DNA from 2 places in the Pantoea sp. SGAir0430 genome. Region 1 is predicted to be linked to the other one. Evidence: predicted binding sites of a transcription regulator. Region 1 holds the regulator's gene; the other holds the start of a gene.
What was found. The regulator PhoB, encoded in region 1, activates phosphate uptake and scavenging genes when phosphate is short. The targets are predictions, from matches to a motif close to CTGTCATAAAACTGNCNNAT.
Positions count from the first base shown of each region.

Region 2: a site for PhoB is predicted at 9,809-9,828, ahead of E7738_RS20045 (heavy metal response regulator transcription factor). Genes of this name have one in related genera too.

Region 1 is NZ_CP039427.1:1,986,809-2,001,578, reverse strand. Features, by position in the region: gene eat (ethanolamine permease) at 1-468, opposite strand, end outside; gene E7738_RS09695 (phosphotransferase enzyme family protein) at 736-1,740, shown strand; gene E7738_RS09690 (AraC-like transcriptional regulator QhpR) at 1,970-3,109, shown strand; gene E7738_RS09685 (cell envelope integrity TolA C-terminal domain-containing protein) at 2,991-3,371, opposite strand; gene E7738_RS09680 (CsgG/HfaB family protein) at 3,572-4,249, shown strand; gene E7738_RS09675 (DUF4810 domain-containing protein) at 4,261-4,617, shown strand; gene E7738_RS09670 (DUF799 domain-containing protein) at 4,614-5,270, shown strand; gene E7738_RS09665 (AAA family ATPase) at 5,316-8,993, opposite strand; gene sbcD (exonuclease subunit SbcD) at 8,990-10,207, opposite strand; gene phoB (phosphate response regulator transcription factor PhoB) at 10,405-11,094, shown strand; gene phoR (phosphate regulon sensor histidine kinase PhoR) at 11,110-12,423, shown strand; gene E7738_RS09645 (PstS family phosphate ABC transporter substrate-binding protein) at 12,442-13,368, shown strand; gene E7738_RS09640 (cobalamin-independent methionine synthase II family protein) at 13,534-14,640, shown strand.
Region 2 is NZ_CP039428.1:230,829-245,598, forward strand. Features, by position in the region: gene E7738_RS19990 (SDR family NAD(P)-dependent oxidoreductase) at 1-119, shown strand, start outside; gene E7738_RS19995 (LysR family transcriptional regulator) at 125-1,054, opposite strand; gene E7738_RS20000 (MBL fold metallo-hydrolase) at 1,133-1,954, shown strand; gene E7738_RS20005 (amidase) at 1,958-3,319, shown strand; gene E7738_RS20010 (DUF2000 family protein) at 3,294-3,701, opposite strand; gene E7738_RS20015 (AraC family transcriptional regulator) at 3,737-4,594, opposite strand; gene E7738_RS20020 (SLC13 family permease) at 4,622-5,917, opposite strand; gene E7738_RS20025 (LysR substrate-binding domain-containing protein) at 6,010-6,909, opposite strand; gene E7738_RS20030 (HalD/BesD family halogenase) at 7,007-7,777, shown strand; gene E7738_RS20035 (DUF2817 domain-containing protein) at 7,762-8,844, opposite strand; gene E7738_RS20040 (transporter substrate-binding domain-containing protein) at 8,883-9,653, opposite strand; gene E7738_RS20045 (heavy metal response regulator transcription factor) at 9,921-10,595, shown strand; gene E7738_RS20050 (heavy metal sensor histidine kinase) at 10,592-11,971, shown strand; gene nfsB (oxygen-insensitive NAD(P)H nitroreductase) at 12,009-12,662, opposite strand; gene E7738_RS20060 (zinc-binding alcohol dehydrogenase family protein) at 12,767-13,768, opposite strand; gene E7738_RS20065 (LysR family transcriptional regulator) at 13,905-14,770, shown strand, end outside.

The DNA of each region.
Region 1 (14,770 bases):
CAGCACTGCCAGCACCGTCACCACCAGTTCGAACATCGCGGCCAGCTTCACGCCGAGAATATTCAGTGCCATAAACAATAAATAAGCCCCGACTGCCGCCGTTTTGGGGTTGAGATCGGGATACTGCACGTTGAGGTAGGCGCCAATCGCCATGGCGATGGCCGGCGGGGCGAACACGAACTCAATCAGCGTCGCCAGACCGGCAATCAGACCACCGGTTTCGCCAAATGCCCGACGGCTGTAAGCGAACGGCCCGCCAGCGTGCGGAATCGCCGTGGTCAGTTCGGTAAAGCTAAAAATAAAGCAGGTATAAAGTGTGGCGATCAGCGCGGTGGTGATCAGGAATCCCAGCGTCCCGGCCACGCCCCAGCCATAGCTCCAGCCGAAATACTCACCGGAAATCACCAGTCCAACCGCAATACCCCATAAATGCAGGGTGCCCAGCGTGGGTTTTAGTTTGCCTGTCATCTTCATCTCCCCGTCATGCTTGTTGTGCGGCGTTGGCACCGCGCTATTGTGGGTTTGCGCTACAGTGAAGGGATAATGCCGCTGCCCGGGACGGGAAAACTTGACGCCGGCGCAGTGAGTTTTGTCCTCTGCGGTCAACTCGCTGCGAGAAAAAGCGCTGGCTGTACGCTGCGGTCAACTTTTGCTGTTCTGCGGTCAGGCAGTCAGGACGACCTCATCCCATGCTGATAACACTGGTTTTAAGAGACTAATGCTGGAGAGTGATGAATGAGCGCCAAACAAGCCGAATCCCTGACCGATGCCGAGATCACCCTGCTGGCGCAACGTGCGCTGGCCTGCTATCCCGCCGCGCTGCACGGTGAGCTGCAATTGCTGTGCCGTTCGGAGAACGCCACCTTTTTGCTGCGTGCCGGCGGCAAACGCTACGCGCTGCGCCTGCACCGGCCGGATTACCACAGCAAAGCGGATATTCTCAGTGAACTGATGTGGCTTGATGCGCTGCGCGAGACCGGCATCATGGTGCCGCAGGCGATTCCGGCGCGCGACGGTGAAAGCGTGCTGACGCTGACGCTGGCGGACGGCAGCACGCGTCATGCGGTGCTGTTCCACTGGATTGACGGCGAGATGCCGACCACCGACGTCGATCCCAAAGCCTTTCAGCAGCTCGGTACCATCACCGCGCGCCTGCATCAGCACAGCCGCAGCTGGCAGAAACCCGAAGGTTTTCAGCGTATTATCTGGGATCATCACACCATGGTCAGCGAGCATAGCCACTGGGGGCGCTGGCAGGATGCGCCCCATCTTGATCCGGCCGATCACGGCATTATCGCAGCGGCGGTGGAGCGCGCCGGGCAGGCGCTGGCGGAATTTGGTAAAGAGCGCGATCGCTACGGCCTGATCCACGCCGATCTGCGGCTGACCAATCTGCTGCTGCACAAAGGCGAAACCCGGGTGATCGACTTCGATGACTGCGGCATGGGCTGGTATCTGCACGATCTGGCGGCCGCGATCAGCTTCGTCGAGCACCATCCGCGTGCGGCGGAGTGGGTGGATAACTGGATCCTCGGCTATGAACGCGTGGCGCACATCAGTGATGCTGAGATGGCGCTGGTGCCGACGCTACTGATCCAGCGTCGTATCCAGATGACGGCGTGGATGGGCACGCACGCCGATACCGAGATGGCGCTCAGCCTCGGGCCGCACTGGGCCAGCCATTCGGTGCGGCTGTGCCGTCGCTATCTTGAGAGCAGCCAGCTGCCGGTAGGCGCGTGACCTGCACCAGCAGAGGGCAGCGGCGCGCGCTGATGGCGTAATCTGGTGCCTGCGCATCAAGCGCGCCAGCCGTGACAGGCGCGCTGACAGGAACGCAGATCGCCGCCAGGAGCGCGCCAGCGGCGGCCAGGCGGTGCATTGCCTTGCACCGCGCGCCGCCGGGTGACGCTGGTATGAAAATTGCTGGATCCCTTCATTCTGTTATCCGCGCGATCCCTGAGAGGTTCCCATGCAATCACTCATCTCTGCTGCTGATGCCTTCAGCGCGTTTGCCACACCCGCCAGCAACCGTGGCGTTCTGGCCGCGGCGGCGACCGGTCTGAGCGCCTTCATTACGGATAAAGGCGGCGATGTCGATCGCATCTTTGGCATCAGCGGTATCGATTCTGAACTGCTGGCCAGCCCGACACTGAGCCTCGGGCTGGTGAACTATTGCCGCGTGATGGAAGAAGCGGCGCGCCACTCCGGCTTTGATAACTTCGGTTTGCATTACGGCAGGCAGTTCAAACCGCAGTCATTAGGGTTAATTGGCTACATCGGACTGTGCTCGCCGACGCTGGAGCAGGCGCTGCACAATGTGGTGAACGCGTTTCCCTGGCACCAGCACGATACGCTGACGCGGCTGGTGGACAAGGGCGACTGCTGGCGGCTCGATTATCAGGTGCGCCACGGGGCGATCCTGGCGCGCCGTCAGGATGCGGAGCTGACGCTCGGCATGTTCCTCAACCTGATTCGCCACGTGGCGGGCAAAAACTGGGCGCCGCGCGAGGTGCACTTTGAACATCCGCGTCCGGAGCAGTGGCACGAGCACTGCAAAGTGTTTGATGCGCCGGTCTGGTTCGATCAGCCGTTTAACTCACTGCTGATCGCGAAACGCGACCTGCAGCGCGCCATGCCGGAGCAGGATGCGATGCTGCTGATGGTGATGCAGGATGCCATTCGCCGCCTCAACAGCAGCGCCAGCGTGCAGAGCGTGGTCGAACAGGCGCGTTCGCAGGTCAGCCTGACGCTCATTCAGGGCGAACCGGTACTGGAGGAGATCGCCGGCAAAATGGGGTTGTCGAGCTGGTCGCTGCAGCGACGCCTGCGCGAAGAGGGCATTAGCTTTAGCGCACTGGTGGATAAGGTGCGCTGCGAAATGGCCACGCACTATCTGCAGCAGAGACAATTGCCCATCTCGGAAATGGCGCTGCTGCTTGGCTATTCCGAGGTCAGCGCGTTTTCCCGCGCCTTCCGCCGCTGGTTCGGCATCAGCCCGCGTCAGTGGCGCCAGGATGGGCTGGTAAGTCAGGCCGGTGTGGCGCAAAGCCAAACCACGCTGGCTGGTCGCGCTGCGGCGGAGGCGGTAAGCCGCGCGACTGACCAATAAGCTGCCACGCACGCAAACACAGCGCTTCGTCGCCCTGGGTTTGCGTCACCGCGTAGCGCCCACTGTTCTGCCACTCCAGGCGCACCCAGCACTGCTGTCCGGCATAGCGCGCCGCATCGTGAAACTGCTTATTGAGCTGCTGCTGCAGTGCTTCACTCCAGTGGCAGGCGGCGCTGTCAGCATCGCCCTGCGGCTGGCACTGATTGGCCAGGCTGGGGGCCGGCGCGGACACCTGCTGGCAGGCGCTGAGCCCCACCATCATTACTAACCCACCTGATAGTCTCGCTAATCGATTAATTAAATTCATTAATAAGCCTGCATTTTCGCTAAAGATTCCTGGCGCTGCTGCCGACAGTCTACAGACCGCAGCAGGGAATGCTATGGCATTACTCTGACTGTCGGCATAACCAGAATTTGCCGCCTGGTGGCGGTGTTATCCCTTCCTTTATTCATGGACCAGAAATGCAGAAGAAATATGCCTTTGCGGCACTCTCCTTGTTAAGCGCCGCGCTGCTCAGTGGCTGTGCCACCGAGTCGTCGCGCGCCATCGACGCACCTCAGGTTCGCGCCGCAAGCCAGCCGGCTTATCAGGGCGTGCGCAGCCCAATCGCGGTGGGACAGTTTGATAACCGTTCGTCATACATGAATGGGATTTTCTCCGACGGCGTTGATCGTCTGGGCAACCAATCCAAAACCATTCTGATTACGCATCTGCAGCAGACCAATCGCTTCAACGTGCTGGATCGCAGCAACCTGAAAGAGCTGCAGCAGGAAGCCGATTTCAAACACAGCCAGCAGAACATCAAGGGCGCTAACTACATCATCACCGGTGACATCACCGAGTTCGGGCGCAAAGAAGTGGGCGACCAGCAGCTGTGGGGCATCCTCGGGCGCGGTAAAAGCCAGATCGCTTACGCCAAAGTGAACCTGAATGTGGTGGATGTGACCACTTCAGAAGTGGTGTACAGCGTGCAGGGCGCGGGTGAATACCAGCTGTCAGCGCGTGAGGTGATCGGCTTTGGCGGCACCGCCAGCTATGACTCTACCCTGAACGGCAAAGTGATGGATCTGGCGATCCGTGAAGCGGTCGACCACCTGGTGGATGGCATCAATAACGGCGCATGGCGCCCGGTGAAATAAGGATATTGACGATGAAATTACTGCAACTGAGCGCCGCGCTGATCGCGGCAGGCGTGCTGGCCGGCTGTGCGCCAAAAGGACCGGAGCCGATCTACTACTGGGGTGATTACCAGCAGCAGGTCTACAGCTATTACCAGAAAGACAGCGATCCGCAGAAGCAGATTGATGCGCTGAATCTGGATATCGAAAAGGCCAAAGCGGTGAACAAGCCGGTGGCACCCGGTCTGCACGCCCAGCTGGGCCTGCTGTACGCCAAAAACGGCAACACGGATAAAGCTTTCAGCCAGTTCGCCCTCGAGAAGCAGCTGTTTCCGGAATCGGCGCCGTACATGGACTTTCTGATGAAGAAAAAAGGAGTGAACCAATGAAAAAACTGATTGCCGTGTGCGGCGTATTCGCGGCGCTGCTGCTGACCGGCTGTGCCCAGAATAAGAAACCGTATGACTACAGCGCCTTCCGTGCCAGTAAGCCGGCGTCAATTCTGGTGCTGCCTGCCGATAACCGTGCGCCGGATATCAACGCGTCGCACAGCTTCACCTCGCTGGTGACCCAGCCGCTGGCGGAAGCGGGTTACTACGTGTTCCCGGTGGCGGTGGTGGAAGAGACCTTCCAGCAAAACGGCCTGAGCAACGGGCATGAAATTCAGGCGGTGAGCACGAAGCGCTTGCATGACATCTTCAACGCAGACAGCGCACTGTACATTTCGATTACCGATTATGGCAGCAGCTATCTGGTGGTTGATTCGGTGACCACGGTCTCGGCCACTGCCCGTCTGGTCGATCTGCGCAGCGGTAAAGAGCTGTGGCAGGGCATGGCCACCGCCAATGATTCTGAGAACAGCAACAACAGCAACGGCGGCATCATTGGCATGCTGGTGTCGGCGGCGATCAAACAGATTGCCAGCAACGCGGGCGACAAAGCGCACACCATTGCTGGTGTCACCAGCGCACGTCTGTTAGCGCAGAACGAGCAGGGTGGTCTGCTGGCCGGCCCGCGCTACAAAGCGCCGGTTACGCGTTAATCTACCTGGCGCGGCGATCAGCTGATCGCCGCGCCACTTCACGCATCACTCGCCCGGCAGCTCCAGTTTACTGTAGCCGAGCCCGTTCATTTTACGCACCCGGATCTGCACCGGGATGCGCTCTTTCATCGCTTCCACATGACTGATCACACCGATGGTTTTCCCGCTGGCGTTGAGCGCATCGAGCGCATCCAGCGCGGTGTCCAGCGTTTCGGCATCCAGCGTGCCGAAGCCTTCGTCGAGAAACAGTGATTCAATGCGCGTTTTATGGCTGACCAAATCGGACAGCGCCAGCGCCAGCGCAAGGCTGACGAGGAAGCTCTCGCCGCCGGACAGCGTACGCGTGTCGCGCGTGGCATCGGCCTGCCAGGTATCCACCACTTCCAGCTCCAGCTCATCGCTGACGCGGCGCTGCAATAAATAGCGGCCGTGCAGGCGATCGAGCTGGCGGTTTGCCAGCCACACCAGATGATCGAGGGTTAAGCCCTGAGCAAAGCGGCGGAACTTGTCGCCTTTGGCCGACCCGATCAGATCGTTGAGGCGGCTCAGCTGTGCCAGTTCCGCTTCGTCAGCGGCGATCTGCGCCAGCAGCGTTTGCTGCTGCTGACGCTGTTGGGTATCGCTGTGCAACTGCTGCTGCGCTTCCCCTTGCTGGCGTGCGTTGTCACGCAGCGCCACGCGCAGCTGCTCCAGCCGGGCGGCGATGGTACAAGCATCGGCATCGCTGAGCGCGGCCGGGCGCTGCTGCTGGTGATCGCTCAGCCGCTGCGCCAGTCTGGCATGCAGCGCGGCGTGCTGCTGATGCTGCTGCTCCAGCGTTTGCAGCCGCTGGCGCAGCGTCTGCACCTCATCTTCCGCCAGCAGCGCGGCGCGCAGGGCGCTTTCGTCAGCGAAATCACTGAGCAGCAATGCCTGCCGGAAGGCGCTTTCGGCGTCCGCTGTGCGCTGCGCCAGCGTCTGCTGCTGGCTGACAATCTGTTCATACTGACCTTTCAGGCCGTGCAGCTCGCTTTGCGCCTGCTGCCAGCGCTGCAGCTGTTGCGCCAGCGCCTGGTCATGCTGTTGCAGCGCGGCGTGCTGCTGCTGACGCGCGTCCGCCACGCGCCGGTCGCCAAACAGCTGCTGGCGCTGCTGCTGCTGGGCCTGCTGCTGCTGTTGCAGGTGGTTAAGGGCTTGCTCCAGGCTGGCGACCTGCTGCTGTTCACGCGCCAGAGTTTGCTGCAGGCTGCTGCCTTCCGTTTCGCTTTTCGCCAGCTGCGGCTGTAGCTCAGCAAGTAACCGCTCACTTTCCTGCCACTGCTGCCAGCGCTGCTGCAGCGTTTGCAGCCAGCCGGCGCGCTCGGGCGCTGCAGGCAGGCTAAGCTGATGGGCAGCCAGCTGCTGTTCCAGCTGCTGCAATTGCTGCTGACACGCCTGACGTTCACCACTGATGCGCTGGTCGAGCTCATCGCGCTGCTGTTGGGCGCTGGTGAGCTGCTGCTGCGCCAGCAGTTGCTGCTGCAGATGCTGCTGCCAGCGCTGCTGCTGGTGCAGATGCGCGTCTTTGGCCTGCTGCAACGTGACGGCCGCCTGTTCACGCGCCTGCAACTGCTGCTGCTGGCGGGCTTCGAGCGCGTCCTGCTGCTGCTGCCAGGCGCTGAATTCTGCGTGCTGTTCAGCGCTGAAGGTAAGCGCCAGCTCACCGCACAGCGCCTGCCAGCGCTCGCGGGTGGCGGCGATCTGCTGGTCGAGATCGGCGATTTCCTGTTGCAGCGCCTGCTGTTGCTGCTGCGACAGTTTAAGCTGCTCGCCCCGCGCGGTACCGGCTTCCCTGAGCTGCATCACGCGGCTCTCCAGCGCGGCCAGGCGCTGTTGATTTTCGTCCGGCTGCAACTGCTGGTAGCGGTCGATGGCCGGATGCTGGCAGGAGCCGCACAGCGGGCAGGGCTGTTCCGGCTGCAGCCGGGCCCGCTCGTCGGCCAGCTGAATAATCGTGCGCTCCAGCTCGCACAGGCGACGCACATCCAGTAGCGTCTGATGCTCGCGCTTGTACTCCTCGCGCAGCTGCTGCAACGCCAGCGCTTCCTGCTCAGCATGCTGCTGTAACTGCTGCAGCTTAAGCTGGCGCTGCTGGCGCTGCGGCTGGAGCGTTTGCCACTGTGCCGCCAGCAGGCTGAGCTGCTGACGTGCGCCGCGCTGCTGCTGATGCTGCGCCAGCGCCGTCCGCAGCGCCGGGCTGGCGATCTCCGCTTCCAGCGAAGTAAGCACCTGCTCCGCCTGCTGGCGCTGCTGCTGTGCCGCGGCTTCCGCCTGTTGCAGCGGCTGTGCCGCCTGTTCGCGCGCCTGCAGCGCCTGCTGCTGCTGTTCGAGCTGGCTTTGCAGTTGTTGCTGCTGCGCGCTGAGCTGCGTCAGCGTTTGCTCACGCTCTTCAAGCCGGGCGAGTTCGGCCTGCCAGCGCGCCAGTTCGCCGCCCCAGCGGGCGACAGCGGCTTCACTCAGGCGAAACGCCTGCTGCTGCGCCAGCTGTTGTTGTAAGCGTTCACTTGCCTGCTGATGCTGATCCAGCGCCTGCTGGCTGAGTAACAGGGTTTTTTGCTGTTCGCTCAGCAGCGCCTGCTGCTGCTCAAGCTGCTGTGCACGGCTGGCGATCTGCTGATCGAGCGGGATCACCTGTTCGCTCAGCAGCGTCTCCAGCTGTTGCTGTTCGGCCAGCGCGCGTTCACGTGCCTGCTGTGCGGCCTGATAGTGGCTTTCACCCTGCTGCAGCGCCGCTTGTGCCTGTTGCTGTTGCTGCTGTAACTGCTGCGCCTGCTGGTTCAGTGTCTGCTGGTCGCGCTGCAGCTGTTCGCGCTGCTGCAGTTTGTCGCGCAGCTTCTCCGCCGGTTCAGCACGCGCCAGCCGCTGGCGATCGCCTTCCGCCTGCTGCCAGGCCGCGGCGGCAGCCTGCAACGCCTGCTGCGCCTGCTGTTGCTCCGCGTTGAGCTGCTGCTGCTGCGTCAGCCACTGCTGCTGTTGCTGGGCCTGCGCCAGCTGCTCGCTCAGATCCTGTTCGGTGCGGGTGAGCTGGTCCAGCTGCTGCGCCAGTTCGGCGCGGCGGGCGTCATCGAGCAACTGCACCGCACCGGCGCGGGCGCGCAGCGTGTCGAGTGCCGCGCGCGCCGTGCGCCAGCGCTCGTAGATCTGCATCGAGATGTGGCCGTAGATTTCGGTGCCGGTCAGCTCCTCCAGCAGCTCGGCGCGCTCGCCGGGTTTGGCATTGAGGAAGGCGGCAAACTGCCCCTGCGACAGCATCATCGAACGGGTGAAGCGGGCAAAATCGAGACCGGACAAGGTTTCGATGGCTTTGAGCTTGTCACCGACTTTATCGGCGACGATCTGGTTGTCCGCCACGCGCGCCAGTTCGACGCGCGGCGCCTGCAGTTTACCTTCCGCCAGGCCGCGCGCGCGGTTCTGGCTCCAGAAGGCGCGCCAGGCTTCACCTTTGATCTCAAACTCCACTTCGGCGAGGCATTCAGCGGTGTCACGCGTCATCAGCTGATTTTCGCTCTGCGACAGGCCACCAAGGCGCGGCGTCTGGTGATAGAGCGCCAGACAGATGGCATCCAGCAGCGTGGTTTTACCCGCGCCGGTAGCGCCGGTGATGGCGAACAGCCCGTTGCTGGCAAACGGCTCGCGGCGGAAATCGATAAACCACTCGCCGCGCAGCGCATTGAGGTTTTTAAAACGCAGCGTCAGAATTTTCATGCGCCCGGATCCTCCAGCGTCGCCAGCGTGCTGCGAAACAGTTGCGTTAACTGCGCGCGCTGTTCATCCTCCAGCTGCTCCTCCAGCGCCAGCCGGCGGGCAAACACCTCTTCAACTTTCAGTTCGCTCAGGGTTTCGTTCTCCAGCCGCGCCAGGCTGCGCTGACGCTGATCGCGGCTGCGGCGCACCAGCAGCACCTCAACCGGCAGCGCGTCGGTAAGCTGTTCAATGCGGCGCTGCAGGTCGCTCAGGTACTCCTGAGTAGTGATTTCAATATCCAGCCACACCGGCAGATCGCCTTCATAGGTGTGAAACGCGGTCAGCTGCTGTTCGATCTCCGCCATGGCACCTTTCAGCATCTGCATCGGCTGGAATGACGGAATAACCAGCGGTGTGACGGACTCCAGCCGGGTGCTAAATTCCAGCAGGAATACGCTTTTCTCACGCCCCAGCTCATCAAAGCTGAGCGCAATCGGCGAACCGCTGTAGCGGATGTGATCGCTGTCGGCGATGCGCTGCGCACGATGGATGTGGCCCAGCGCAATGTAGTCGGCAGGCGGGAAGGCCTGCGCCGGAAAGGCGTCCAGCGTGCCGATGTAGATATCACGCACCGAATCGCTCTTGCTGACGCCCACGGTGGTGAGATGCCCGGTGGCGATGATCGGCAGCGTACTGCCCATGGCTTCGCGCTGCGCCACGGCGGCGGCATAACAGTGCTGATAGTGCTGCTCAATCGCCTGCAGCAGCGACAGCTGCTTATCGCGACCGGACTGACCCGCCTGGCTGCGCAGGATGTCGCGCGGACGCAGATAGGGAATGGCGCACAGCAGCGCGCCCGGCGTGCCGTCACGCTGTTGCAGCGTCAGCACCTGCTGCTCGCCGCCGGGCGTGGCGCTGGTAATGACGCGGGTATTGAGGCAGGCCAGCAGCTCGCGCGATTCATTCAGCGTGGCGACCGAATCATGGTTGCCGGCCAGCACAATCAGCTGGCAGCCGCTGGGCTGCAGCGCCACCACGAAACGGTTAAACAGTTCGCGCGCGTAGCTGGGCGGCGAACCGGTATCAAACAGGTCGCCAGCGACGATCAGCGCATCCACCTGATGCTGCACAATCGCGGCCAGCAGCCAGTCGAGGAATTGCTGGTGCTCGGCGGCGCGGCTTTTGCTGTAAAAGAACTGACCGAGATGCCAGTCAGCGGTGTGAATAATGCGCATGAATGCTCCGTGCCTGCTATCGCAAAGCGGCAGTATAACCGCTTAACAACGCAATGAAAAAAAAGCGAAACCGGTTGTCACAATTGCGCTTTTTATCTGATTATCATGAGGTGGGTTTTTCATAAAAGTGTCACAAAACTGACGCATAATGGCGCCGCAAACCCCCGTGACATGCCGTCACAATCGCAGGAGTAATAATGGCTAAGCGCATTTTGGTTGTGGAAGACGAAGCTCCCATCCGTGAAATGTTATGTTTCGTGCTGGAACAAAACGACTATCAGCCGATTGAGGCTGAGGACTATGACAGCGCGATTGGCAAGCTGATCGAACCCTGGCCCGATCTGATTCTGCTGGACTGGATGTTACCCGGCGGCAGCGGCATTCAGTTCATCAAACATTTAAAGCGTGAAGCCATGACGCGTGATATTCCGGTGATGATGCTGACGGCGCGCGGTGAAGAGGAAGATCGCGTGCGCGGGCTGGAAGTGGGCGCCGATGATTACATCACCAAGCCGTTCTCGCCCAAAGAGCTGATGGCGCGCATTAAAGCCGTGATGCGCCGCATCTCACCGATGGCGGTGGAAGAGGTGATTGAGATGCAGGGGCTGAGCCTCGATCCCTCCTCGCATCGCGTGATGTCCGAAACCACGCCGCTGGAAATGGGACCGACCGAATACAAACTGCTGCACTTCTTTATGACGCATCCGGAGCGCGTATACAGCCGCGAACAGCTGCTGAATCACGTGTGGGGCACTAACGTGTATGTGGAAGACCGCACCGTGGATGTGCATATCCGTCGTTTACGTAAAGCACTGGAAGTTTCCGGCCACGATCGCATGGTACAAACCGTTCGCGGAACAGGGTATCGTTTCTCTGCCCGCTACTAAACGGAGTCTTTTACCGTGCTGGAACGACTCTCCTGGAAGAGATTACTGACCGAGCTGGCGCTGGTGTGTCTGCCTGCGCTGGTGCTGGGTCTGCTGGTTGGCTATCTGCCGTGGTGGCTGTTACTGGCCGTGTGCGGCGTGCTGTTCTGGCACTTTAAAAATCTGATGCGGCTGTCGCACTGGCTGTGGATTGATCGTTCAATGACGCCGCCCACCGGGCGCGGCAGCTGGGAACCGCTGTTTTACGGCCTGTATCAAATGCAGTTGCGCAATCGCCGCCGCCGGCGCGAGCTGGGCAATCTGATCAAACGCTTTCGCAGCGGGGCCGAGTCGCTGCCGGACGCGGTGGTACTCACCACCGAAGAGGGCACCATTTTCTGGTGTAACGGTCTGGCCCAGCAGCATCTCGGGCTGCGCTGGCCGGAAGATAATGGCCAGAATATCCTCAACCTGCTGCGCTACCCTGAATTCTCCCGCTATATCCGCCAGCGCGACTTCAACAAGCCGCTGACGCTGGTGCTGAATAATCAGCATCACATGGAGTTCCGCGTCATGCCTTACAGTGAAGGGCAGTGGCTGATGGTGGCGCGTGACGTCACCCAGATGCACCAGCTGGAAGGGGCGCGGCGTAACTTCTTCGCCAACGTCAGTCATGAATTGCGTACCCCGCTGACGGTGCTGCAGGGCTATCTGGAGATGATGGACGACGCCGGGATGAATGAGCGCACCCGCAGCAAGGCGCTCAGCACCATGCAGGAGCAGACGCGGCGCATGGACAGCCTGGTGAAGCAGTTGCTGACGCTGTCACGCATCGAAGCGGCCCCCGCCATTGACCTGAAAGAGACGGTGGATGTGCCGACCATGCTGCTGCTGTTGCAGCGCGAGGCGGAAACCCTCAGCCAGGGCCGGCACAGCATCCATTTCCACACCGATCCGCACCTGAAGGTGTTCGGCAATGATGAACAGCTGCGCAGCGCGATTTCCAATCTGGTGTATAACGCGGTGAACCACACGCCGGATGGCACGCGCATCGACATCAGCTGGTTGCGCACCAAACAGGGCGCCGAATTTAAGGTGTGCGACAACGGGCCCGGCATCAGCGAGGAGCATCTGCCGCGCCTGACCGAACGCTTCTACCGCGTGGATAAAGCGCGCTCGCGCGCCACCGGCGGCAGCGGGCTGGGGCTGGCCATTGTTAAGCACGCGCTCGGCCACCACACCACGCGGCTGGAGATCAGCAGCGTGCCGCATCAGGAAACCTGCTTCCGCTTCGTGCTGCCACCGCGCTTGATTGTGGCGAACGGAATCCGCGAGAATGTGGCGCAGTAAACGCCACCGGACTCTGTGATGAAATCGCTGCTGCTCTCTCTTTTATTACTGTGCCCGCTGCTGGCGACGGCTCAGCAAAGCATGCTGACCGGCAACCTGAGCAGCGTGGGCTCGGACACGCTGGGCTACCTGATGACGCTGTGGGGCGAAGATTTCAGCCGTCAGTCGCCGGGCGTTAATGTGCAGGTGCAGGCGGCGGGATCGTCGACGGCGCCGACCGCGCTGGCCGCCGGGGCCGCTCAGCTTGGCGCCATGAGCCGGCCGATGCAGGTGGATGAGCGTCAGCTGTTTATCGCGCGCTATGGCTATGCGCCGCTGGCGGTGCCGGTGGCGATGGATGCGCTGGTGGTGGTGGTTAATCAGGACAATCCGCTGCCGTCCATCAGTCAGCCGCAGCTGGATGCGCTGTTCTCCGTGACCCGGCTGTGCGGCGCACAGCAGGTGCCGCAGCGCTGGGGCGATGTTGGCCTGCATACGGCGAACTGGGCAACGCGCAGTATTCAGCGCTTTGGCCGTAACTCCGCTTCCGGCACCTGGGGCTTTTTCAAGCAGCAGGCGCTGTGTCGCGGCGATTTCCGCGCTGACGTCGCGGAGTTTCCCGGCTCGGCGGCGGTGGTGCAGGCGGTCGCCAGCACGCCGAACAGCATCGGCTACGCCAGCTTTGGCTTTCACCTGAGCGGCGTGAAAACCCTGCCGATCGTCACCGCCAGCGGCGACAGCGTTATGCCGGATGCCGAATCGATCCGCAGCGGCCGTTATCCGTGGTCGCGCCCGCTGTATATTTACGTTAACAAGGCGCCCGGTAAACCGCTGCCGCCGCTGGTCGCCGCCTTTCTGCAGCAGGTGCTCTCTGCGCAGGGCCAGCGCCGTGTAACGGAGGCCGGCTACCTGCCGCTGTCCGATAGCCAGATCGCGCAGGCGCGCGCGGCGATTGCGCAAAACTAATTCACGCTGACCGATCATGAATTTTTTTCACGTCCCCTGAATTTTCTTCCATTGCCGCCGGTGGGGCGGCATGTCACTCTTATGGACATATAGCCATCCAGATGGCCAAAAATAACCGTACGCAATTATACCCTGACGCAATTATGTGTCAGTGCAGGAGTGAATATGCAACGCAACACCGCCCCGTTCCGCGCCGATACCGTCGGCAGCTTTCTGCGTCCCGCCGCCATTAAACAGGCACGTGAACAGTTCGCCAGTGGTGCCCTCAGCGCCGACCAGCTGCGTCAGGTAGAAGACGATGCGATTCGCCAGGTGGTGGAGCAGCAGCGCGCCAGCGGTCTGCAGGTGGTGACCGACGGTGAATTCCGCCGCGCCTGGTGGCACTTTGATTTCTTTGGCCATCTGCACGGCGTCGAGCTGTTTGAGGCCGATCAGGGCATTCAGTTCAACGGCGTGCAGACCAAAGCGCACGGCGTGAAGGTCACCGGCAAAGTCGCTTTTAACCCGCAGCATCCGATGCTGGACCATTTCCGCTTCCTGCAAAGCGTGGCCGGCGATGCGGTGGCGAAAATGACCATTCCCAGCCCGAGCGTGCTGCACTTCCGCGGCGGCCGTAAAGTGATTGATGCCACGGTGTATCCGGATCTGGAGCAGTACTTCGCCGATCTGGCAAAGACTTACAAAGAGGCGATCAAGGCGTTTTACGACGCTGGCTGCCGCTATCTGCAGCTGGATGACACCGTGTGGGCGTACCTGTGTTCAGGCGATCAGCAGCAGCAAATCCGCGAGCGCGGTGAAGATCCGCAACAGCTGGCGCGCATTTATGCGCAGGTGCTGAATCGCGCGCTGGAAGATAAACCGGCGGATCTCACCGTCGGTCTGCACGTGTGTCGTGGTAACTTCCGCTCGACCTGGATCTCGGAAGGCGGCTACGAGCCGGTGGCGGAAATTCTGTTTGGCAGCGTGAACATCGACGCGTTTTTCCTCGAGTACGATAATGAGCGCTCCGGTGGCTTTGAGCCGCTGCGTTTCATCAAACCCGGTCATCAGCAGGTGGTATTAGGGCTGATTACCACCAAAACCGGCGAGCTGGAAGACGCTGCACAGGTAAAGGCGCGCCTGCAGGAAGCGGCGCAGTTTGTCAGCCTCGACCAGATTTGCCTCAGCCCGCAGTGTGGCTTTGCGTCAACGGAAGAGGGCAACAGCCTGACCGAAGCGCAGCAGTGGCAGAAGATTCGTCTGGTTGTCGACATCGCACAACAGGTGTGGTGATGCTGTAAAGTTGTGCAAACAGGCGCGTAAAGCGCGCCTTTTGTGCATCCCTGCGGCGGTTTCTGCAAGGAGATCGCCCGCTTTGCAGAAACTTTAAGCAAATCATCTCAGGTGTTTTCCGACTATTTCC
Region 2 (14,770 bases), on a different replicon from region 1:
CCGGGGCGCGACTGAGCATTGAGGAGAGCATCCCAAATCTGCTCAACACGGTGGAAAGCCAGACCGGACGCGGCGGCCTGCACTATCTCGATTACCTCGGCCGCGTAGTGCCGTGGTAAGCGTTTCACGCCAGCTTGCGTTCGATCAGCTGACGCAGCGTGGCGCGCAGCCAGCGGTGCGCCGGGTCTTCGGCCCGGGCGTTATGCCACAGCAGCGAAAGTGCATAATCCGGCATGCCGATCGGCACCGCCGCCGTACTCAGCGCATAGCGCTGTTGCCATGCCTGCACCAGTCCCTGCGGAACGGTCGCGAACAGCGGCAGACGCTGCAACATTAGCGGTAACACCGAGAAGTGCGGCGTGACATAACGCACGCGGCGCGTCAGCCCCTCGCGGGCTAACGCGGCGTCCAGCGCACTTTCACTCACGCCGCGATAGGAGACCAGCGCATGCTGATACTGCACGAACTGCGCCAGCGTCAGCGGTGGCGCAAGGTCAATTTGTCCACGATGCCATACCGTGCGGAAGCCGGCGCGCGCAATGTGCTCCCGCGTGAGATCGTGACTGGTTTCCTCTCCGACGGTCACCACCACGTCAGCCTGCTGCTGCTCCATCAGCGGAATGGCCTGCCACGGATCGGCAGCCACCACCCGGATATCAATATTTGGGGCCGAGGCGGCCAGCTGCAGCAGTAAATCGGGCATCAGCCAGTGCTCAAGCCAGTCGCTCATGCCGAGCGTAAAACTGCGGCTATCGTGCGCGGCATCAAAGCGATCGGCAGTGAAAATAACGCGATGGACGCTCTGCAGCAGCGGTGCGATCTGGCGCACCAGCTGCTCTGCGCGCGGTGTGGGCGTCATGCCTTGCGAGGAACGCACGAACAGCGCATCGTCAAACATTGCCCGCAGTCTTTTTAATGCCGCGCTGACCGCCGGCTGCCCCAGATAAAGCCGGTTTGCCGCCTGAGTTACGCTGCGCACGTCATAAATGACCAGCAGCACAATCAATAAGTTAAGGTCGATTTTGCTGAAATCATTTTCATTGATGCTTTTCATGATTTTAATCGATTTAAATAATGAAACAGCCTCAGTATAGTGACCTGCAGTAACAGGCACCACGCTTTAGGAGGCAATATGACCCTGCACATAGGTGAATGCAGCATTGATAAAGTGATCGAGCAGACCAGCTCACTCCCCTTCGCTGCGCTGTTTCCGGCACACCGCGAGACGATGGGCGACACGCTGGCACAGCAGCCAGCAGAGCTATCCATCCATAGCTGGGTGGTGCGCACCGCTCGCGACACCATCGTGATTGATACCGCAACGGGCAATGGCCGTAACCGCGATAACAAGCCGCTGTTTCACCAGCTGCAAACCGCGTGGCCGCAACGTCTGGCCGAAGCGGGCGTCGACCCTGATGAAGTGACGCTGGTGCTGATGACGCATATCCACACCGATCACGTCGGCTGGAATACCTGCTGGCGCGCTGGCCGCTGGCAGCCGATGTTTCGTCATGCGCGTTACATCTGTTCAGCGCGTGAACTGGCACAGTGCCGCAGCACGCCGTCGATGCAGGCGCTGTATCACGATAGCCTTGCGCCGCTGCTGGCGAGCGGCCAGCTGGAAACCATTGATGTGCAGCACTCCCCGCTGTTTGCCGGTGTGCTGCGCTATATGCCGACGCCGGGCCACAGCGTCGATCACGCTTCAATTGTGCTGCAAAGCGCCGGTGCCCACGCGGTATTTAGCGGTGATGTGATGCATCATCCAGTTCAGTTTGCACATCCGCAATGGAACTCAGTTTTTTGTGAGGATTTACCACGCGCCGTAACGTCACGTCAGTTACTGATAGACTGGTGCATCAGCCATCAGGCACTCTGGTGCAGCTCACACTTTGCCGGCAGTTCGTGCGGCCGGGTTTCGCCAGAGCGGCAATGGATTCCTGTGGAGGCCTGAACCATGCAATACGCTGATTACCTCACCGCGTCGCTGGGGGATATGCAACAGGCGCTGGCCCAGCGCCGGGTGAGCGCACGCCAGCTCACCACATTTGCGCTGCAGCGCATTGCTGACGTGGATCAGCCGCGCTACAACGCCATCAGCTGGCTGTTTGCCGATGACGCGCTGGCTGCGGCCGCTGCCAGCGATGCCGCACGGCAGCAGAATGCGCCAGTTGGCCCACTGGCCGGTATTCCGCTGCTGATTAAAGACAACATTGAAGTCAAAGGCTGGCCGACCAGTGCCGGTTCGGCGCTGCTGCGCGATGTGATTGCCAGCGAGGATGCACCGCTGGTTACGGCTCTGCGTCAGGCTGGCGCAATCCTCATCGGCAAAACCACCATGCATGAACTGGCAGCAGGCATCACCGGCGCGTCGTCGCTGAGTGGCTTCACCCATAATGCCTGGCAGCAAGGCCGTTCTCCGGGAGGTTCAAGCAGCGGTTCAGCCGTGGCGGTGGCCGCAGGCTTCGTGCCGCTGGCGATAGGCAGTGATACCGCCGGTTCGGTGCGCATTCCGGCCGCGTTTAATGGCCTGTTCGGCTTACGTATGACGCGCGGTGCACTGAGCAGCGCTGGCATCGTGCCGCTGTCGCCCACCCAGGATATCCCCGGACCGCTGGTGCGCCACGCGGCTGATTTGCGGCTGATCAGTGAAATACTCACGGGCCAGCGTTTTTCCCGTCCCGACCGGCCGTTGCGCATCGGCATCTGGCAGGAAGGATTTGCCGCAGAGGAAACGGAGATTAACCAGGCGGTGCAGGACGCTGTGGCGCCGTTTCAGCCGCGCATGCTGAGCTGGCCGCAGCTGGAGACGCTGGCGGCGGAAGCCAATATTATTGCCTATGAATTTGCTGACGCGCTGGCCGCCTGGCTGGCGGATAAATCGCAGGCACCGCTGCGCACGCTGGCGGCGATTGCCGCGTCAGGACGCTATCATCCCCAGCTGGAGGCCACCTTCAAAATCCGCGCGCAGCATCCCGGCATGCAGAGTGACGGCTATCGCGAGGTGCAGCTGCGCCAGCAGAGACTGTATCAGCAACTGGCGCAGTTTTTTCAGCAGCAGCAGATCGACCTGCTCGCTTATCCGGTAGTCCGCCATCCGCCAGTGAAGCATGGCGAGTTACAGCCTGGCAGCAACGCGCTGATCTCAGCCGTCACCGGCGCACCGGCAATCAGCATTCCGGTCGGCCTGAGTACGGAAGGGTTACCCATCGGCCTGGAGCTTCTGGCGCTGCGCGAGCGGGAAGATGTGCTGTTAATGGCGGCAGAACAGATTGAACAGGCGCACCCGCCGTTCAACTGTGCAGCGCCAGCCCTTTGATGGCTTTATCCACCGCCTTTTTCGGGCCGCGCAGCGCGATGCCCACCAGGTTGAGATTATCGGCGTCTTCGGCCAGAAACACCGCGCGGTTGGCGGCATCGTGGCCGGTGGAAAACATCGCTTCGACGTAGGGAATCAGCGTTAACTCGCGCTCCACGCCCTGGCGATGCGCCCGTTGCAGGCCGGCTAAATCGGCGGCAAACACAAGCATCGGCTGGCCGGCCATGTTGCCGTACTGACGACCGAGCGCGTCGACGTAGGGTTCACCCATCATCTCCGGCGCGGCTGCCGCAATGCCGGTCGCCAGAAAAGCCACCACATTCAGGCGCTGCCAGGTGGCTAAATCATCACGTACGATCAGGGCAATTTTGGTATCAAACATCTGTCAGAACTCTCCGGTGAGGATTAAAAATCCCATCATCGGATAGCCGGCAGAGAGCGGTATAGAACGTTTGTGCACTGGCGCTGATAGGCGGCGGGCGTCAGGCGATAAGCACGCTGGAACCAGCGGCCAAGATGGCTTTGGTCGGCAAAGCCCACCTGCGCTGCGACCTGCACTGGCTCAACGCCCTGTGCCAGCAGCGCACGCGCGCTACGCAGCCGCAGCCGTACCAGATAAGCGTGCGGCGACTGGCCAAACGCCTGCTTAAACTGGCGCGTCAGGCGGAAACGATCGATGCCGGACAAGCGCGACAGATCGTCCAGCCCGATGTCCTGCGACATAAAATCGTGCAGATAGTCACGCAGCAGATGCATCTGCCGCTGGGCGTCACTGAGCTGCACGCCGGGTTTATTTTCCAGATGCCGGGAAAGCAGTGTGAGCAGATGATCCAGGCTCTGATCGCGCGCCAGTCGCCCTTCCCGCTGATGCACCGCAAACCATGCCTGCTGAATCGCACTGGCCAGCTGCGCATCATCGGTGAGCGTGGAGCGAAACGCCCCCTGAATATTCGCCACATCGCCCAGCCCGCGGCGCTGCATCATCTCCGCCACCCAGGGTTGTGGCAGATAAAGCATCACATAGGTAAAACCGGCGGCATCGGGCGCGTGACCATCGTGTACCGCGCCCGGCTCAATCAGAATAGCGCGGCCCGGCGTGCTGGTGTGCAGCGCGCGGTGACAGTTAAAGCGCTGCAGCCCCTGCTGCGTCACGCCGACCAGCAATTCGTCGTGGTCATGCGGATCGTAAGCGTGGCCGCAGAAGTGCGCGTTAACACTTTCGATGCCCGTCTCCTCATCGCGACGGAAATCAACCCAATCGTTAGTAGCTGACATAGCGAATTCGTGACCTCTGACGGCGTATCAGGCATAGCCTAGCAGCCGGAACCACAGATAATCCAGCGGTAACAGCAGCAGCGCGCTCAGCACGAACACCAGCAGACACAGCTGCAGACCGGCTCTGGCAGGCACATTCCCCAGCCCCATTGCCACCACGATGGGCGACGCCTGATATGGCAGCAGCGGTGTGGCGTAGGCAAAAACCTGCAACATCACCACGCTCAGTAGCGGAAAGCCCGAAGCGGCAGCCAGCTCCTGCGCCATCGGCGTGACCATCGCCGGCACGCCGTTGGCGGTGAGCACAAAATTCAGCAGCGTCACCAGCGCATTGAGCACGGCAAAATTACTGAATGACGGCGAGTCATGCAGCGGCAGCAGGTGAAGCAGTGCATTGGCGATGAGCCGCCCCAGGCCAGAGTCCACCACCACCGTGGCGACGCCGAGAATGCCGGCGATATAGATGCAGGTGCGGAAATTGACGCCGCTGGCAAAATCGTCGCCCGAAAGAAAGCCCACACGCGGTAACAAACACAGACACGCCGCGGCCAGCCCGACCCACGCAGCGGATAAGCCGTGCAGGCTGTCGGTCATCCACAACAGTAACGTGACGGCCAATAGGGCAATCAGCCGCCATTCGCGCCCGCTTAGCGCCGGCAATGCTTCCCGCGTTGCCACCGGCTGCGGCTGAGCGCGGAACAGCAGCGTAATGCAGGCAACCAGCAGAATACCTTTGCCCAGCCCCACCACCGGCATGTGCAGCAGCCACCACGGCAGCCATTGCAAATGCAGCTGGTACGCGCTTTCCGCCGCGCCGCTCAGCACCAGGTTTGGTACGTTGGCGGGCAGAATACTGGCAGAGAGTTGAAAGGTGCCGAAGCCCACCGCCAGCGCCAGCCCAATGCTGCCGCGACTGCACGGCCGGATACCGGCCCGCTCGCCCAGCGCCAGCACCACCGGCATCAGCAGCGCGATGCGTCCCATGTTCGACGGCATCACCAGCGCCAGCAGATAACTCAGCAGCACCGTGCCCGCCACCATCCGCGGCCAGCTCTGGCTGAACGGCACCACCAGCCAGTTGGCCCAGCGTTGGGCAAGGCCCACTTTGCGGATCGCCGCGCCCAGCACAAAACCGCTCAGCACCAGCCAGAACGCTGAGGAGGCAAAACCGCTAAATACGCTGCTGGCTGGCGCTATCGACAGCAGCATCGCCGCCGCAAAAAAAAGCAGCGCGGTAAGGTATTCCGGCAACCGCGCCAGCGCCCACAGCAAAATTGTGATGCTGACCACCAGCGTGGTCAGCCAGAATGAGGTATCAATCATCATGCCTGAACTCCCTTTCTTCGCAACTGCGCACAAAGCGCATCAGCATAGGGCAATCCCTGTCGCAGAACGCTGCGGCAGTTAACAGTTTGTTAACTCGCCAGCTGCGTCAGCCACTGAATCAGCGCCTCGCTGCCGGGCTGACTGCGGGAGCGCTGTGGCCAGGCGAGGAAATAGGGTTTGCTCAGCGGCAGGCTGAGCGGATCCACCACCTGTAGCGCGCCGCGCGCCAGTTCGCCAGCAATCAGGCGACGCTGCCCCAGCAGCACACCGGCCCCGGCTACCGCCGCGTCGATCGCAAGTGAGGTGAGATTAAAGCTGAATGCCGGCTGGACCGCCGGCTCCATGCTGCCTTTGGCCTGAAACCAGCTGCGCCAGTCGGGCAGAAAGCGTCCTTCATTGCCCCAGTCCAGATGGATCAACGGCGCCTGGCTGAGCAACGATTCGCCCGGGTAACGCTGGATCAGCGCCGGACTGGCGACCGGCAGCACCTCGTCACAGAACAGCCGTTGCTTGTCGAGTTGCGGGTAGCGATCCTCACCAAAGCAGATGACAAAATCTGCCGGTGTGGCGCTGAAATCCACCGGCGCATGAGTGCCGTGCAGGCTGAGATCGCAGCCCGGGCAGTGAGCCCGCCAGGCGGTGATATTTGGCAGCAGCCATTTCGACGCCAGCGCCGGCAATGAATAGAGCGTCAGCTTTGGCATGCTGGCCGCATGGCGCAAATTTTGCTGCCCCAGATGCAGAATATCGAACGCTTCACTGACATAGCGCAGATACTCTTTGCCGGTTTCCGTCAGCATCACGCCGCTCTGGGTACGCACAAACAGTGCGCTGCCCAGCTGCGCTTCCAGCTGACGAATTTGCTGGCTGACGGCAGCCGGCGTCAGCGCCAGCTGTGCGGCGGCTTTCGCCAGGCTACCGAGTTCCGCTGCCACTTTAAACGACTGAATCACGCTGATTTTCGGCAGACGCGACGCGGGTGCAGGCATTAAGGTTTCCTTAGCAAGGTATTAAATATTTATCGTTAGGCATCAACATATCAGGCCGTTACAGTCTCTACACCTGCCAAAAACGAGAACCACCGCCATGTCTGCTTTGATTCGATTTGATTTACATCCGCTGGCCGACGCCGACTGGCGTCAGCACTGTCGCCAGCAGCTTGAGCAACACGGCGCGCTGGTGCTGCGTCAGTTTCTGCAACCGGCTGCGCTGCAGGCAATCGTGGCCGACGGGCTGGCTCAGCGTCATCTGGCGTACCACACCGTCAGCAAACACAACGTTTATCTGCTGAAGCCGGACGACGCGTACCGTGCCGATCATCCACGCAATCGTGATGTGATCAGCACCAAAGGTTGCATCACCGACGATGTGATTGCGGCCGAATCGCCGCTGCGCCAGCTGTACAATGACGAACTGTTTAAACGCTTTCTGTGTGATGTGCTGAACGAGGAGGCGCTGTATCCGTACGCCGACCCGCTATCGTCGATTAATCTGCATTACGCACCTGATGGCCAGGAGCTGGGCTGGCACTTTGATAACTCCTCTTTCGCCATCACGCTGCTGGTGCAGAAACCGCACGCTGGCGGTGTGTTTCAGTATGTGAAAGATCTGCGCGATGCGGACGCCGGCGAGATGAACTACGACGGCGTCGCCGCCGTGCTCGATCAGCGCCAGCCGGTCGAGGCGCTGGAGATTGATGCCGGTGACCTGGTGCTGTTTCGCGGGCGCAATTCGCTGCACCGCGTGACGCCCACCGAAGGCGATGTCACGCGTATGCTGGCGGTGCTGGCCTACAACACCCAGCCCGGTATCGCGCTGTCCGAAACCGCGCGCATGACCTTTTACGGCCGGTTATAAGCCACCAGCGCGCGCCAGCCGCGCAGGAAAATCTGCCGGGTACGAAACGCAGTTAAGGCGCGCCAGTCTTCATCGGCGGGCCAGAACCCCTCCACCAGCTGTTGCTTCAGCGCGCGTCCGGCGTGGCTTGCCGGATCGCCCTTCAGATGCAGCCAGTGATCGTCGCGCACCCTGCGGTGCATCTCCTCACCCGGATAAGTGCCGCACTCCACCACCAGCGGCAGCAGCTGCGTGTCAGGCAGCGACGTCAGCAGAAACTGCGAGACATAGCCCGTTGCCGTGGCGGTCACGCCGGTGTCGCTGTCGCGCCCGGCGCCGGTAAACAGCAGCGTCAGCCACTCATCGTATAACGTTTTGCCCCAGTCATGCGCCGGATAGCGCTGTTCAGCAATCGCCAGCAGCATCGGATGGCCCCACGCGCCGGCACCGGTGTGCAGGTCGAAACTCAGGATGACCTGCGCCTGACGCAGATGCTGTTCGACAATGGCGTGCAGCGTGCGGTGCGACCAGGCCGGCTGCTGCCCGCCATAAAACAGGCCATCTGCTGCCTGATATTGGCCCGCTTCCACTACCCGTTTCAGCGCCGGCCAGCCTGACTGCTGCAGCGTCTCCGCCAGCAGCCGATCGGCATGTGCGCGGTCGCCGTGGTACAGCTCGTGCCATAGCGCATAGTGCGGATTAGCAGGTGCGGGCTGGCTGAAATCGATGAAATTCCGGTTGAGATCGATATTGTCTTCATTGACGCGCCGCAGATGCGCAGCGCCCCATGGATTCAGCAGATGGACCAGCACAAGGGCGCAGTCGGGCGGTAACGCGGCGACATCGAAGCTATCAAGCCAGGCGATCTGGCTGTCTGAACCGTAATAGCCCTCCACACCGTGTGTGCCGGAGAGAATCAGCATGCGTTTGGGAGCCGCCGGATCGCCGATCACCGCAACGTCGGTGTACAGCGCGGCCCCGTCGGGCGCGGTCAGCGGATGGCGATAGGCAGTCAGCGCGCCGTGCTGGCGCGTGACAGCGGCCAGGAATCGCGCCCGCTGATGGGTATAATCAGGGAGTAAAGACATGATTTTCCTGTGCGTAATGAAGGCAAATCGCCCTGCGATTAGGGATAAACCTTAACTTTAAAGTACTTCTGCGCCAGCCGGTCGTAAGTGCCGTTGCTGTGCAGCGCAGCCAGCGCATTGTTGATTAAAGTAAGATTGGCCGTATCGCCTTTACGCAGCCCGATACCTACGCCGTTCCCCAATAATGCTTTATCCACCAGCGTGGCTTTATTGACATAACCCTTGCCTTCCGGCGTGTTGAGAAAGCCCTGCTCGGCCGAAACCGCATTCGCCAGGCTGGCATCGAGTCGACCCGCTACCAGATCCGGATAGATCTCCATCTGATTCGGATACGAGACCACGTTGACGCCCTGCGGTGCCCACTTCGTTTTGGCGTAGGTTTCCTGGATGGTGCCCTGCGCGACGCCGATATTCTTCCCGCGCAGCGTGCTGATATCCGCCGTCAGCGTGCTGTTGGCAGGCGTCAGCAGCGCGCTGGGCGTGATGTATAGCATATCGCTGAACGCCACCTGCTCGCGGCGCTTCTCCGTCATCGACATCGCCGACAGAATGGCGTCAAATTTCTTCGCCTGCAGCGCCGGAATGCTGCCGTCAAAGCCAATCTGCACCCACTGACATTTCACTTTGGCCTGCGCACAGATGGCATTGCCCAGATCAATATCAAAACCCTGCAGCGAGCCATCGCTGGCTTTGGATTCGAACGGTGGAAAAGTGGGATCGACGCCAAAACGCAGCGTCTGCTGCGCCGCAGCCAGTTGGCTGAGGGCGCTGAGTGACAACAGTAAGGCAAAAGACCAACGCTTTTTCATGATGCTCTCCGGCAGGCTATCTCACAGGTTTTAACCTTGTAATAACACGATGCCGCTGACGCCACCATCAAAAGCGCGCAAAAATGCAGAGCAAATTCTTATATATGTTAATGAGTTAGCGAAATTTGTCGCGCCATTAAGTTTTACTTAACGCTCTGTCATGATTTTGTCATCAGGGGCTCATGCCGCTGTCAGCCTCGGTTTTCTATGCTAACCCGCGTTATACTGCCCGCCATCAGCAAGCGGCCGCCACTGCCGGGAGATCGCATGAAAATATTGGTGATAGAAGATGAAGCCGGGGCGCGTGATTACATGCGCAAAGGATTGACCGAGGCCGGTTTTATCGTCGACGTGGCGGAAAACGGTCAGGATGGCCTGTTTTATGCGCAGGAGCACCATTACGATCTGATTCTGCTGGATGTGATGATGCCCGGCATCAATGGCTGGGAGGTGATGGCGCAGCTGGATAAGCAATTGCAAACGCCGGTGATTTTCCTCACCGCCAAAGGCACGGTGGAAGATCGCATCAAAGGGCTGGAGCTGGGTGCCGATGACTATCTGGTCAAGCCCTTCTCCTTCGCCGAACTGCTGGCGCGCGTGCGCACTCAATTGCGTCGCGGTAGCCAGCAGAAGCTACCCGACATCCTGACGCTGGCCGATCTGCAGCTGGATATTGCCCGTCGCCGGGTCGAGCGCGCCGGACAGCGCATCGACCTGACCAACAAAGAGTTCAATCTGCTGCATCTGTTTCTGCTGCATCCCGGCGAGGTACTGACACGCACGGTGATTGCGTCGCGCGTCTGGGATATGAATTTTGACAGCGACACCAACGTGGTGGATGTGGCGGTAAAACGGCTGCGGCAGAAAATTGACGGCCCTTTTAACCGACCATTAATTCATACCGTGCACGGTGTCGGTTATCGCTGCGAAGCTGAAACATGAAACTCCGCTCGCTCGCCGTCCGCCTTTCGCTACTGCTCAGTGCTACGGTGGTGGTCATTTTTACACTCAGCGGCATGGCGCTGTATCACGCACTGGCGAAGCAGATCGGCGTGCGCGATGACGCAGCCCTGCTGACGCGCATCGATCAAATGCGCACACTGCTGCGCGATGAAGATGCGCTGACGCTGATTCAGCAGAAGCCGCGGCTGTTCGCCAACATGCTGGGTAATACCGAATCGTTGCTGGTGCTGCGCTTTCCCGGCCAGCCGCCGCTGATCGTGATCAATCCTGGCGGGCGTCCGGTGCCAGCCATTACGCCGGTCGCCGCCGATCAGCCGTTAACCCTGCAATCGGTCCACCATCAGCAGGCGGCGGACGGCACGCCGTTTATTGCCGCCGCCGCGTTAACGCCAACGCGCGATGGCAGTGGCCAGATCGAAATCATTACCGGTCGCCTGATGAGCGACCGCACGCAGACCCTCACCGGCTATCGCCACCAGATTATCCTGTGCACCGCGCTGGCGGCGCTGCTGGTCGCCGCGATCAGTGTGCTGCTGGTGCGCCGCGGCCTGACGCCGCTGCGCCGGCTGGCAGCAGAAGCCGGGGTGATCGACGTGCGGCGGCTGTCGCATCGCATTGAACTGACCAGCGCGCCAGGCGAGCTGCAACCGCTGCTGGCGGCGCTCAACCAGATGCTGAGCCGGCTGGAGCAAGGTTATCAGCAACTTAGCCAGGTCTCAGCGGACATGGCACACGATCTGCGCACGCCGATTGGCACGCTGCTTGGCCAGACGGAAGTGGCGCTGAACCAGCCGCGCAGCGTCAGCGAGTATCAAACGCTGCTGGGTTCCAATTATGCGGAGCTGGAGCGGCTAGCGAAGATGATTGATAACATGCTGTTTCTCGCCAAAGCCGCAGACGCCAGCCAGGCGCTGGACAGGCAATGCATCGATCTGACCCCGCTGGGTGAGCGGTTGAGTGACTATTTTGAGGGTATGGCAGAAGAGCATGGCATGCAGCTTGTCATCTCGCTTCACGGCGAGTTGCACGCCGATCCGCAGTTGTTACAGCGCGCGCTGGCTAATCTAATCGCTAACGCGCTGCATTACGGCACGCGTGACGGCACCATTCACGTCTCCAGCATCACGCAGCCAGACGCCATGCTTTTGGTGGTGGAGAATCAGGGGCCGACGCTAAGTCAGGCGCAGCAGGCACGCCTGTTTGACCGCTTCTGGCGCGCCGATGCGTCGCGTCAGCAGGGCGGCAGTGGGCTGGGTCTGTCAATCGTGCGCGGGATCATGCAACTGCATCAGGGCAGTTGCACGGTGAGCAGCGAACACGGCATCACCCGTTTCTGCCTGCGGTTCCCACGTTAAGCGCGCAGGTGCGCAGGTGCGCACCTGGTTAAGTCCCTTAGATAAAGGTGAAAATTTCGTCCTGCGGCAGACGCGATTTCGGCAGCGTGGCGTTGAAATCTTCCTCACTGCGATAGCCAAGCGAAACCAGCACCACGCTGGTAAAGCCCTGTTCACGCAGGCCCAGCGCCTGGTCAAGTGCGCGCGCATCAAAGCCTTCCATCGGGGTGGCATCAATGCCGAGCATCGCTGCGCCCAGTAACAGTCCGCCCAGCGCCAGATAGACCTGTTTCTCCATCCATTGCGGCACATCGCGCAGCTCATAACGGTGCATATCCACGTAGCTGCGGCGGCTTTTATCCTGCCCGGCTTTGGCTTCGGGTTTAGCAAAACGCCCGTCTTTTTCTTCCTGCGCCAGCACATTTTGCAGGTGCGCTTCATCCAGATCGGTGCGCATGCACAGCGCAATCACGTGTGAGGCGTTCAGCACCTTAGGGTTGTTGTAAATGAACGCGCCGCTGGTGGATTGCGCCATCTTTTCCCGCCCTTCCGCAGTCGACGCGACAACAAAGTGCCACGGCTGCGAGTTAACCGATGACGGGCTGTTGCGCAGCAGGTTAAGCAGCGTGTCGATCTCCTGCTGCGGCAGCGTTTTGCCCGCAGAGAAAGCTTTTACGGTGTGACGGCGGGCAACCGCATCATTAAGGGTCATGAGAGTCTCCTGATTGAAGATTGCGCCGGAGCGCAGATAAATAGCAAAGTCGCTACCATAACCGTCCGGGCTGACGGACGGTTAACCTTACGTGTTTTAATGACTTAAAAGCCGCTGAGGACAATCTTGCCGCGTGCACGACCGCTCTCAATCAGCGCATGCGCTTTACGCAGGTTGGCCGCGCTGATGCTGCCGTGATGCTCGCCGGCGGTGGTCTGCAGGGTTTGATCGTCAATCAGCTGACTCACCTGCTGTAGAATCTGATGCTGGCGCTGCATATCGGCGGTATGGAACAGCGAGCGGGTAAACATCAGTTCCCAGTGCAGCGAGATGGCTTTGCGCTTCAGCGGCACCGCATCCAGTGTTTCCGGATCGTCAATCAGCGCCAGTTTGCCCTGCGGAGCCAGCACATCGATCAACTGCGGGTAGTAGCTGTCGGTATGGGTCAGTGAGGCCACGTAGCGCACCTCTTTATGGCCAATCGCTGCCAGCTGCTCACCCAGCGGACGCTGATGATCGATAACATGATGGGCACCCAGCGAGCGCACCCAGTCGGCAGTTTCCGGGCGAGAGGCGGTACCAATGACCGTCAGTCGGGTCAGTTTGCGCGCCAGCTGCGTCAGCATCGAACCCACGCCGCCGCCCGCGCCGATGATCAGCAATGTGCCTTCGTCGGCAGCATCAATTTCCAGGCGATCAAACAGCAGTTCCCACGCGGTAAGAGACGTCAGCGGCAGCGCGGCGGCATCGGCGTCGCTCAGCGTGCGCGGCTTGAGTCCGGCGATGCGTTCATCCACCAGTCCGTACTCGGCATAGCTGCCAGCGCGTGTGATGTCGCCAGCGTAGTAAACTTCATCGCCGGGCTGAAACAGCGTGACATCGCTGCCCACCGCCTCGACCACGCCCACCGCATCCCAGCCGAGAATGCGCGGCGTGTCTGTCGGGGCGCCAGCACGCACTTTGGTATCAACCGGGTTGACCGCAATCGCGCTGATTTTTACCAGCAGATCGCGTGCGCCTGGCTGCGGTTTTGCCACGTCCAGTTCATACAACGCATTTTCATCTGAAATCGGTAAACCGTTTTGGCTATAAACAATCGCTTTCATGCAACAGGCTCCAGGTGAGTGAATATTTTCAGGGTGTTGACAGCAGCATAGCCAGACATCGCGCCGGGAAAAATGCCTGTTGCAGGACAACACTTTCACTCGTAGAGTGAAAATCCCGATAATGGCGAGAACGCCGATGATTCGTTTAGAAGATGTCACCCTGTTTGTGCGCTCTGCCGCGCTGGGCAGCTTTTCCCGCGCAGCGCGCGAAGCCAACCTGCTGCCCGGTCAGGTCAGCGCCGCCATTCAGCGGCTGGAGCGCGATCTCGATCGCCGCCTGTTTGCGCGATCGACGCGCAGCCTGCGTTTAACAGCGGAAGGCGAAAAGTATCTGCCGTTCGCGCAGGAGATGCTGGCGCTAATGCACGCCGGTGCGGAAAGTCTGCAAAGCCACGACGATGCCCTGAGCGGCGAGCTGAAAATCGCCCTACCATCTGACATCGGTCGTCATATTATTCTGCCGCTACTGACAGAATTTTGCCGGGCACATCCGGCGCTCGGATTGCGTCTTTCCTTTTCCGATCAGGTGAGTGACGTGTTCCGCGATCCGGTGGATATCGCTATTCGCTACGGTAAGCTAGAGGACAGCAGCTATGTCGCGCTACCGCTGGCGGAAGAAAACCGCCGTGTGATGGTCGCCGCACCCGATTATCTTGATCGACATGGCCGTCCGGAAAAACTCGAGGATCTGGCACAGCATCACTGTCTGCCGTTTGTCATGGGCGGTCACGTGTATGATAAATGGACTTTTCCGCAGGAAGGGATGCGGCGACAGATTACGGTGAAAAGCCGACTGCTGTGCGACGACGCTGAAGTGGCGCGCCGCTGGGCGATTGCCGGGATGGGGATTGCTTATAAATCCTGGCTTGATGTCTGCGACGATATCAGACACGGCCGGCTGGAACGGGTGCTGCCGCAGCTGCCAGGCGAAAGCACGCCGCTGCATTTAATCTGCCCGCATCGCAAACAATTCTCGCCGGCGATTCGCGCTTTACATCAATT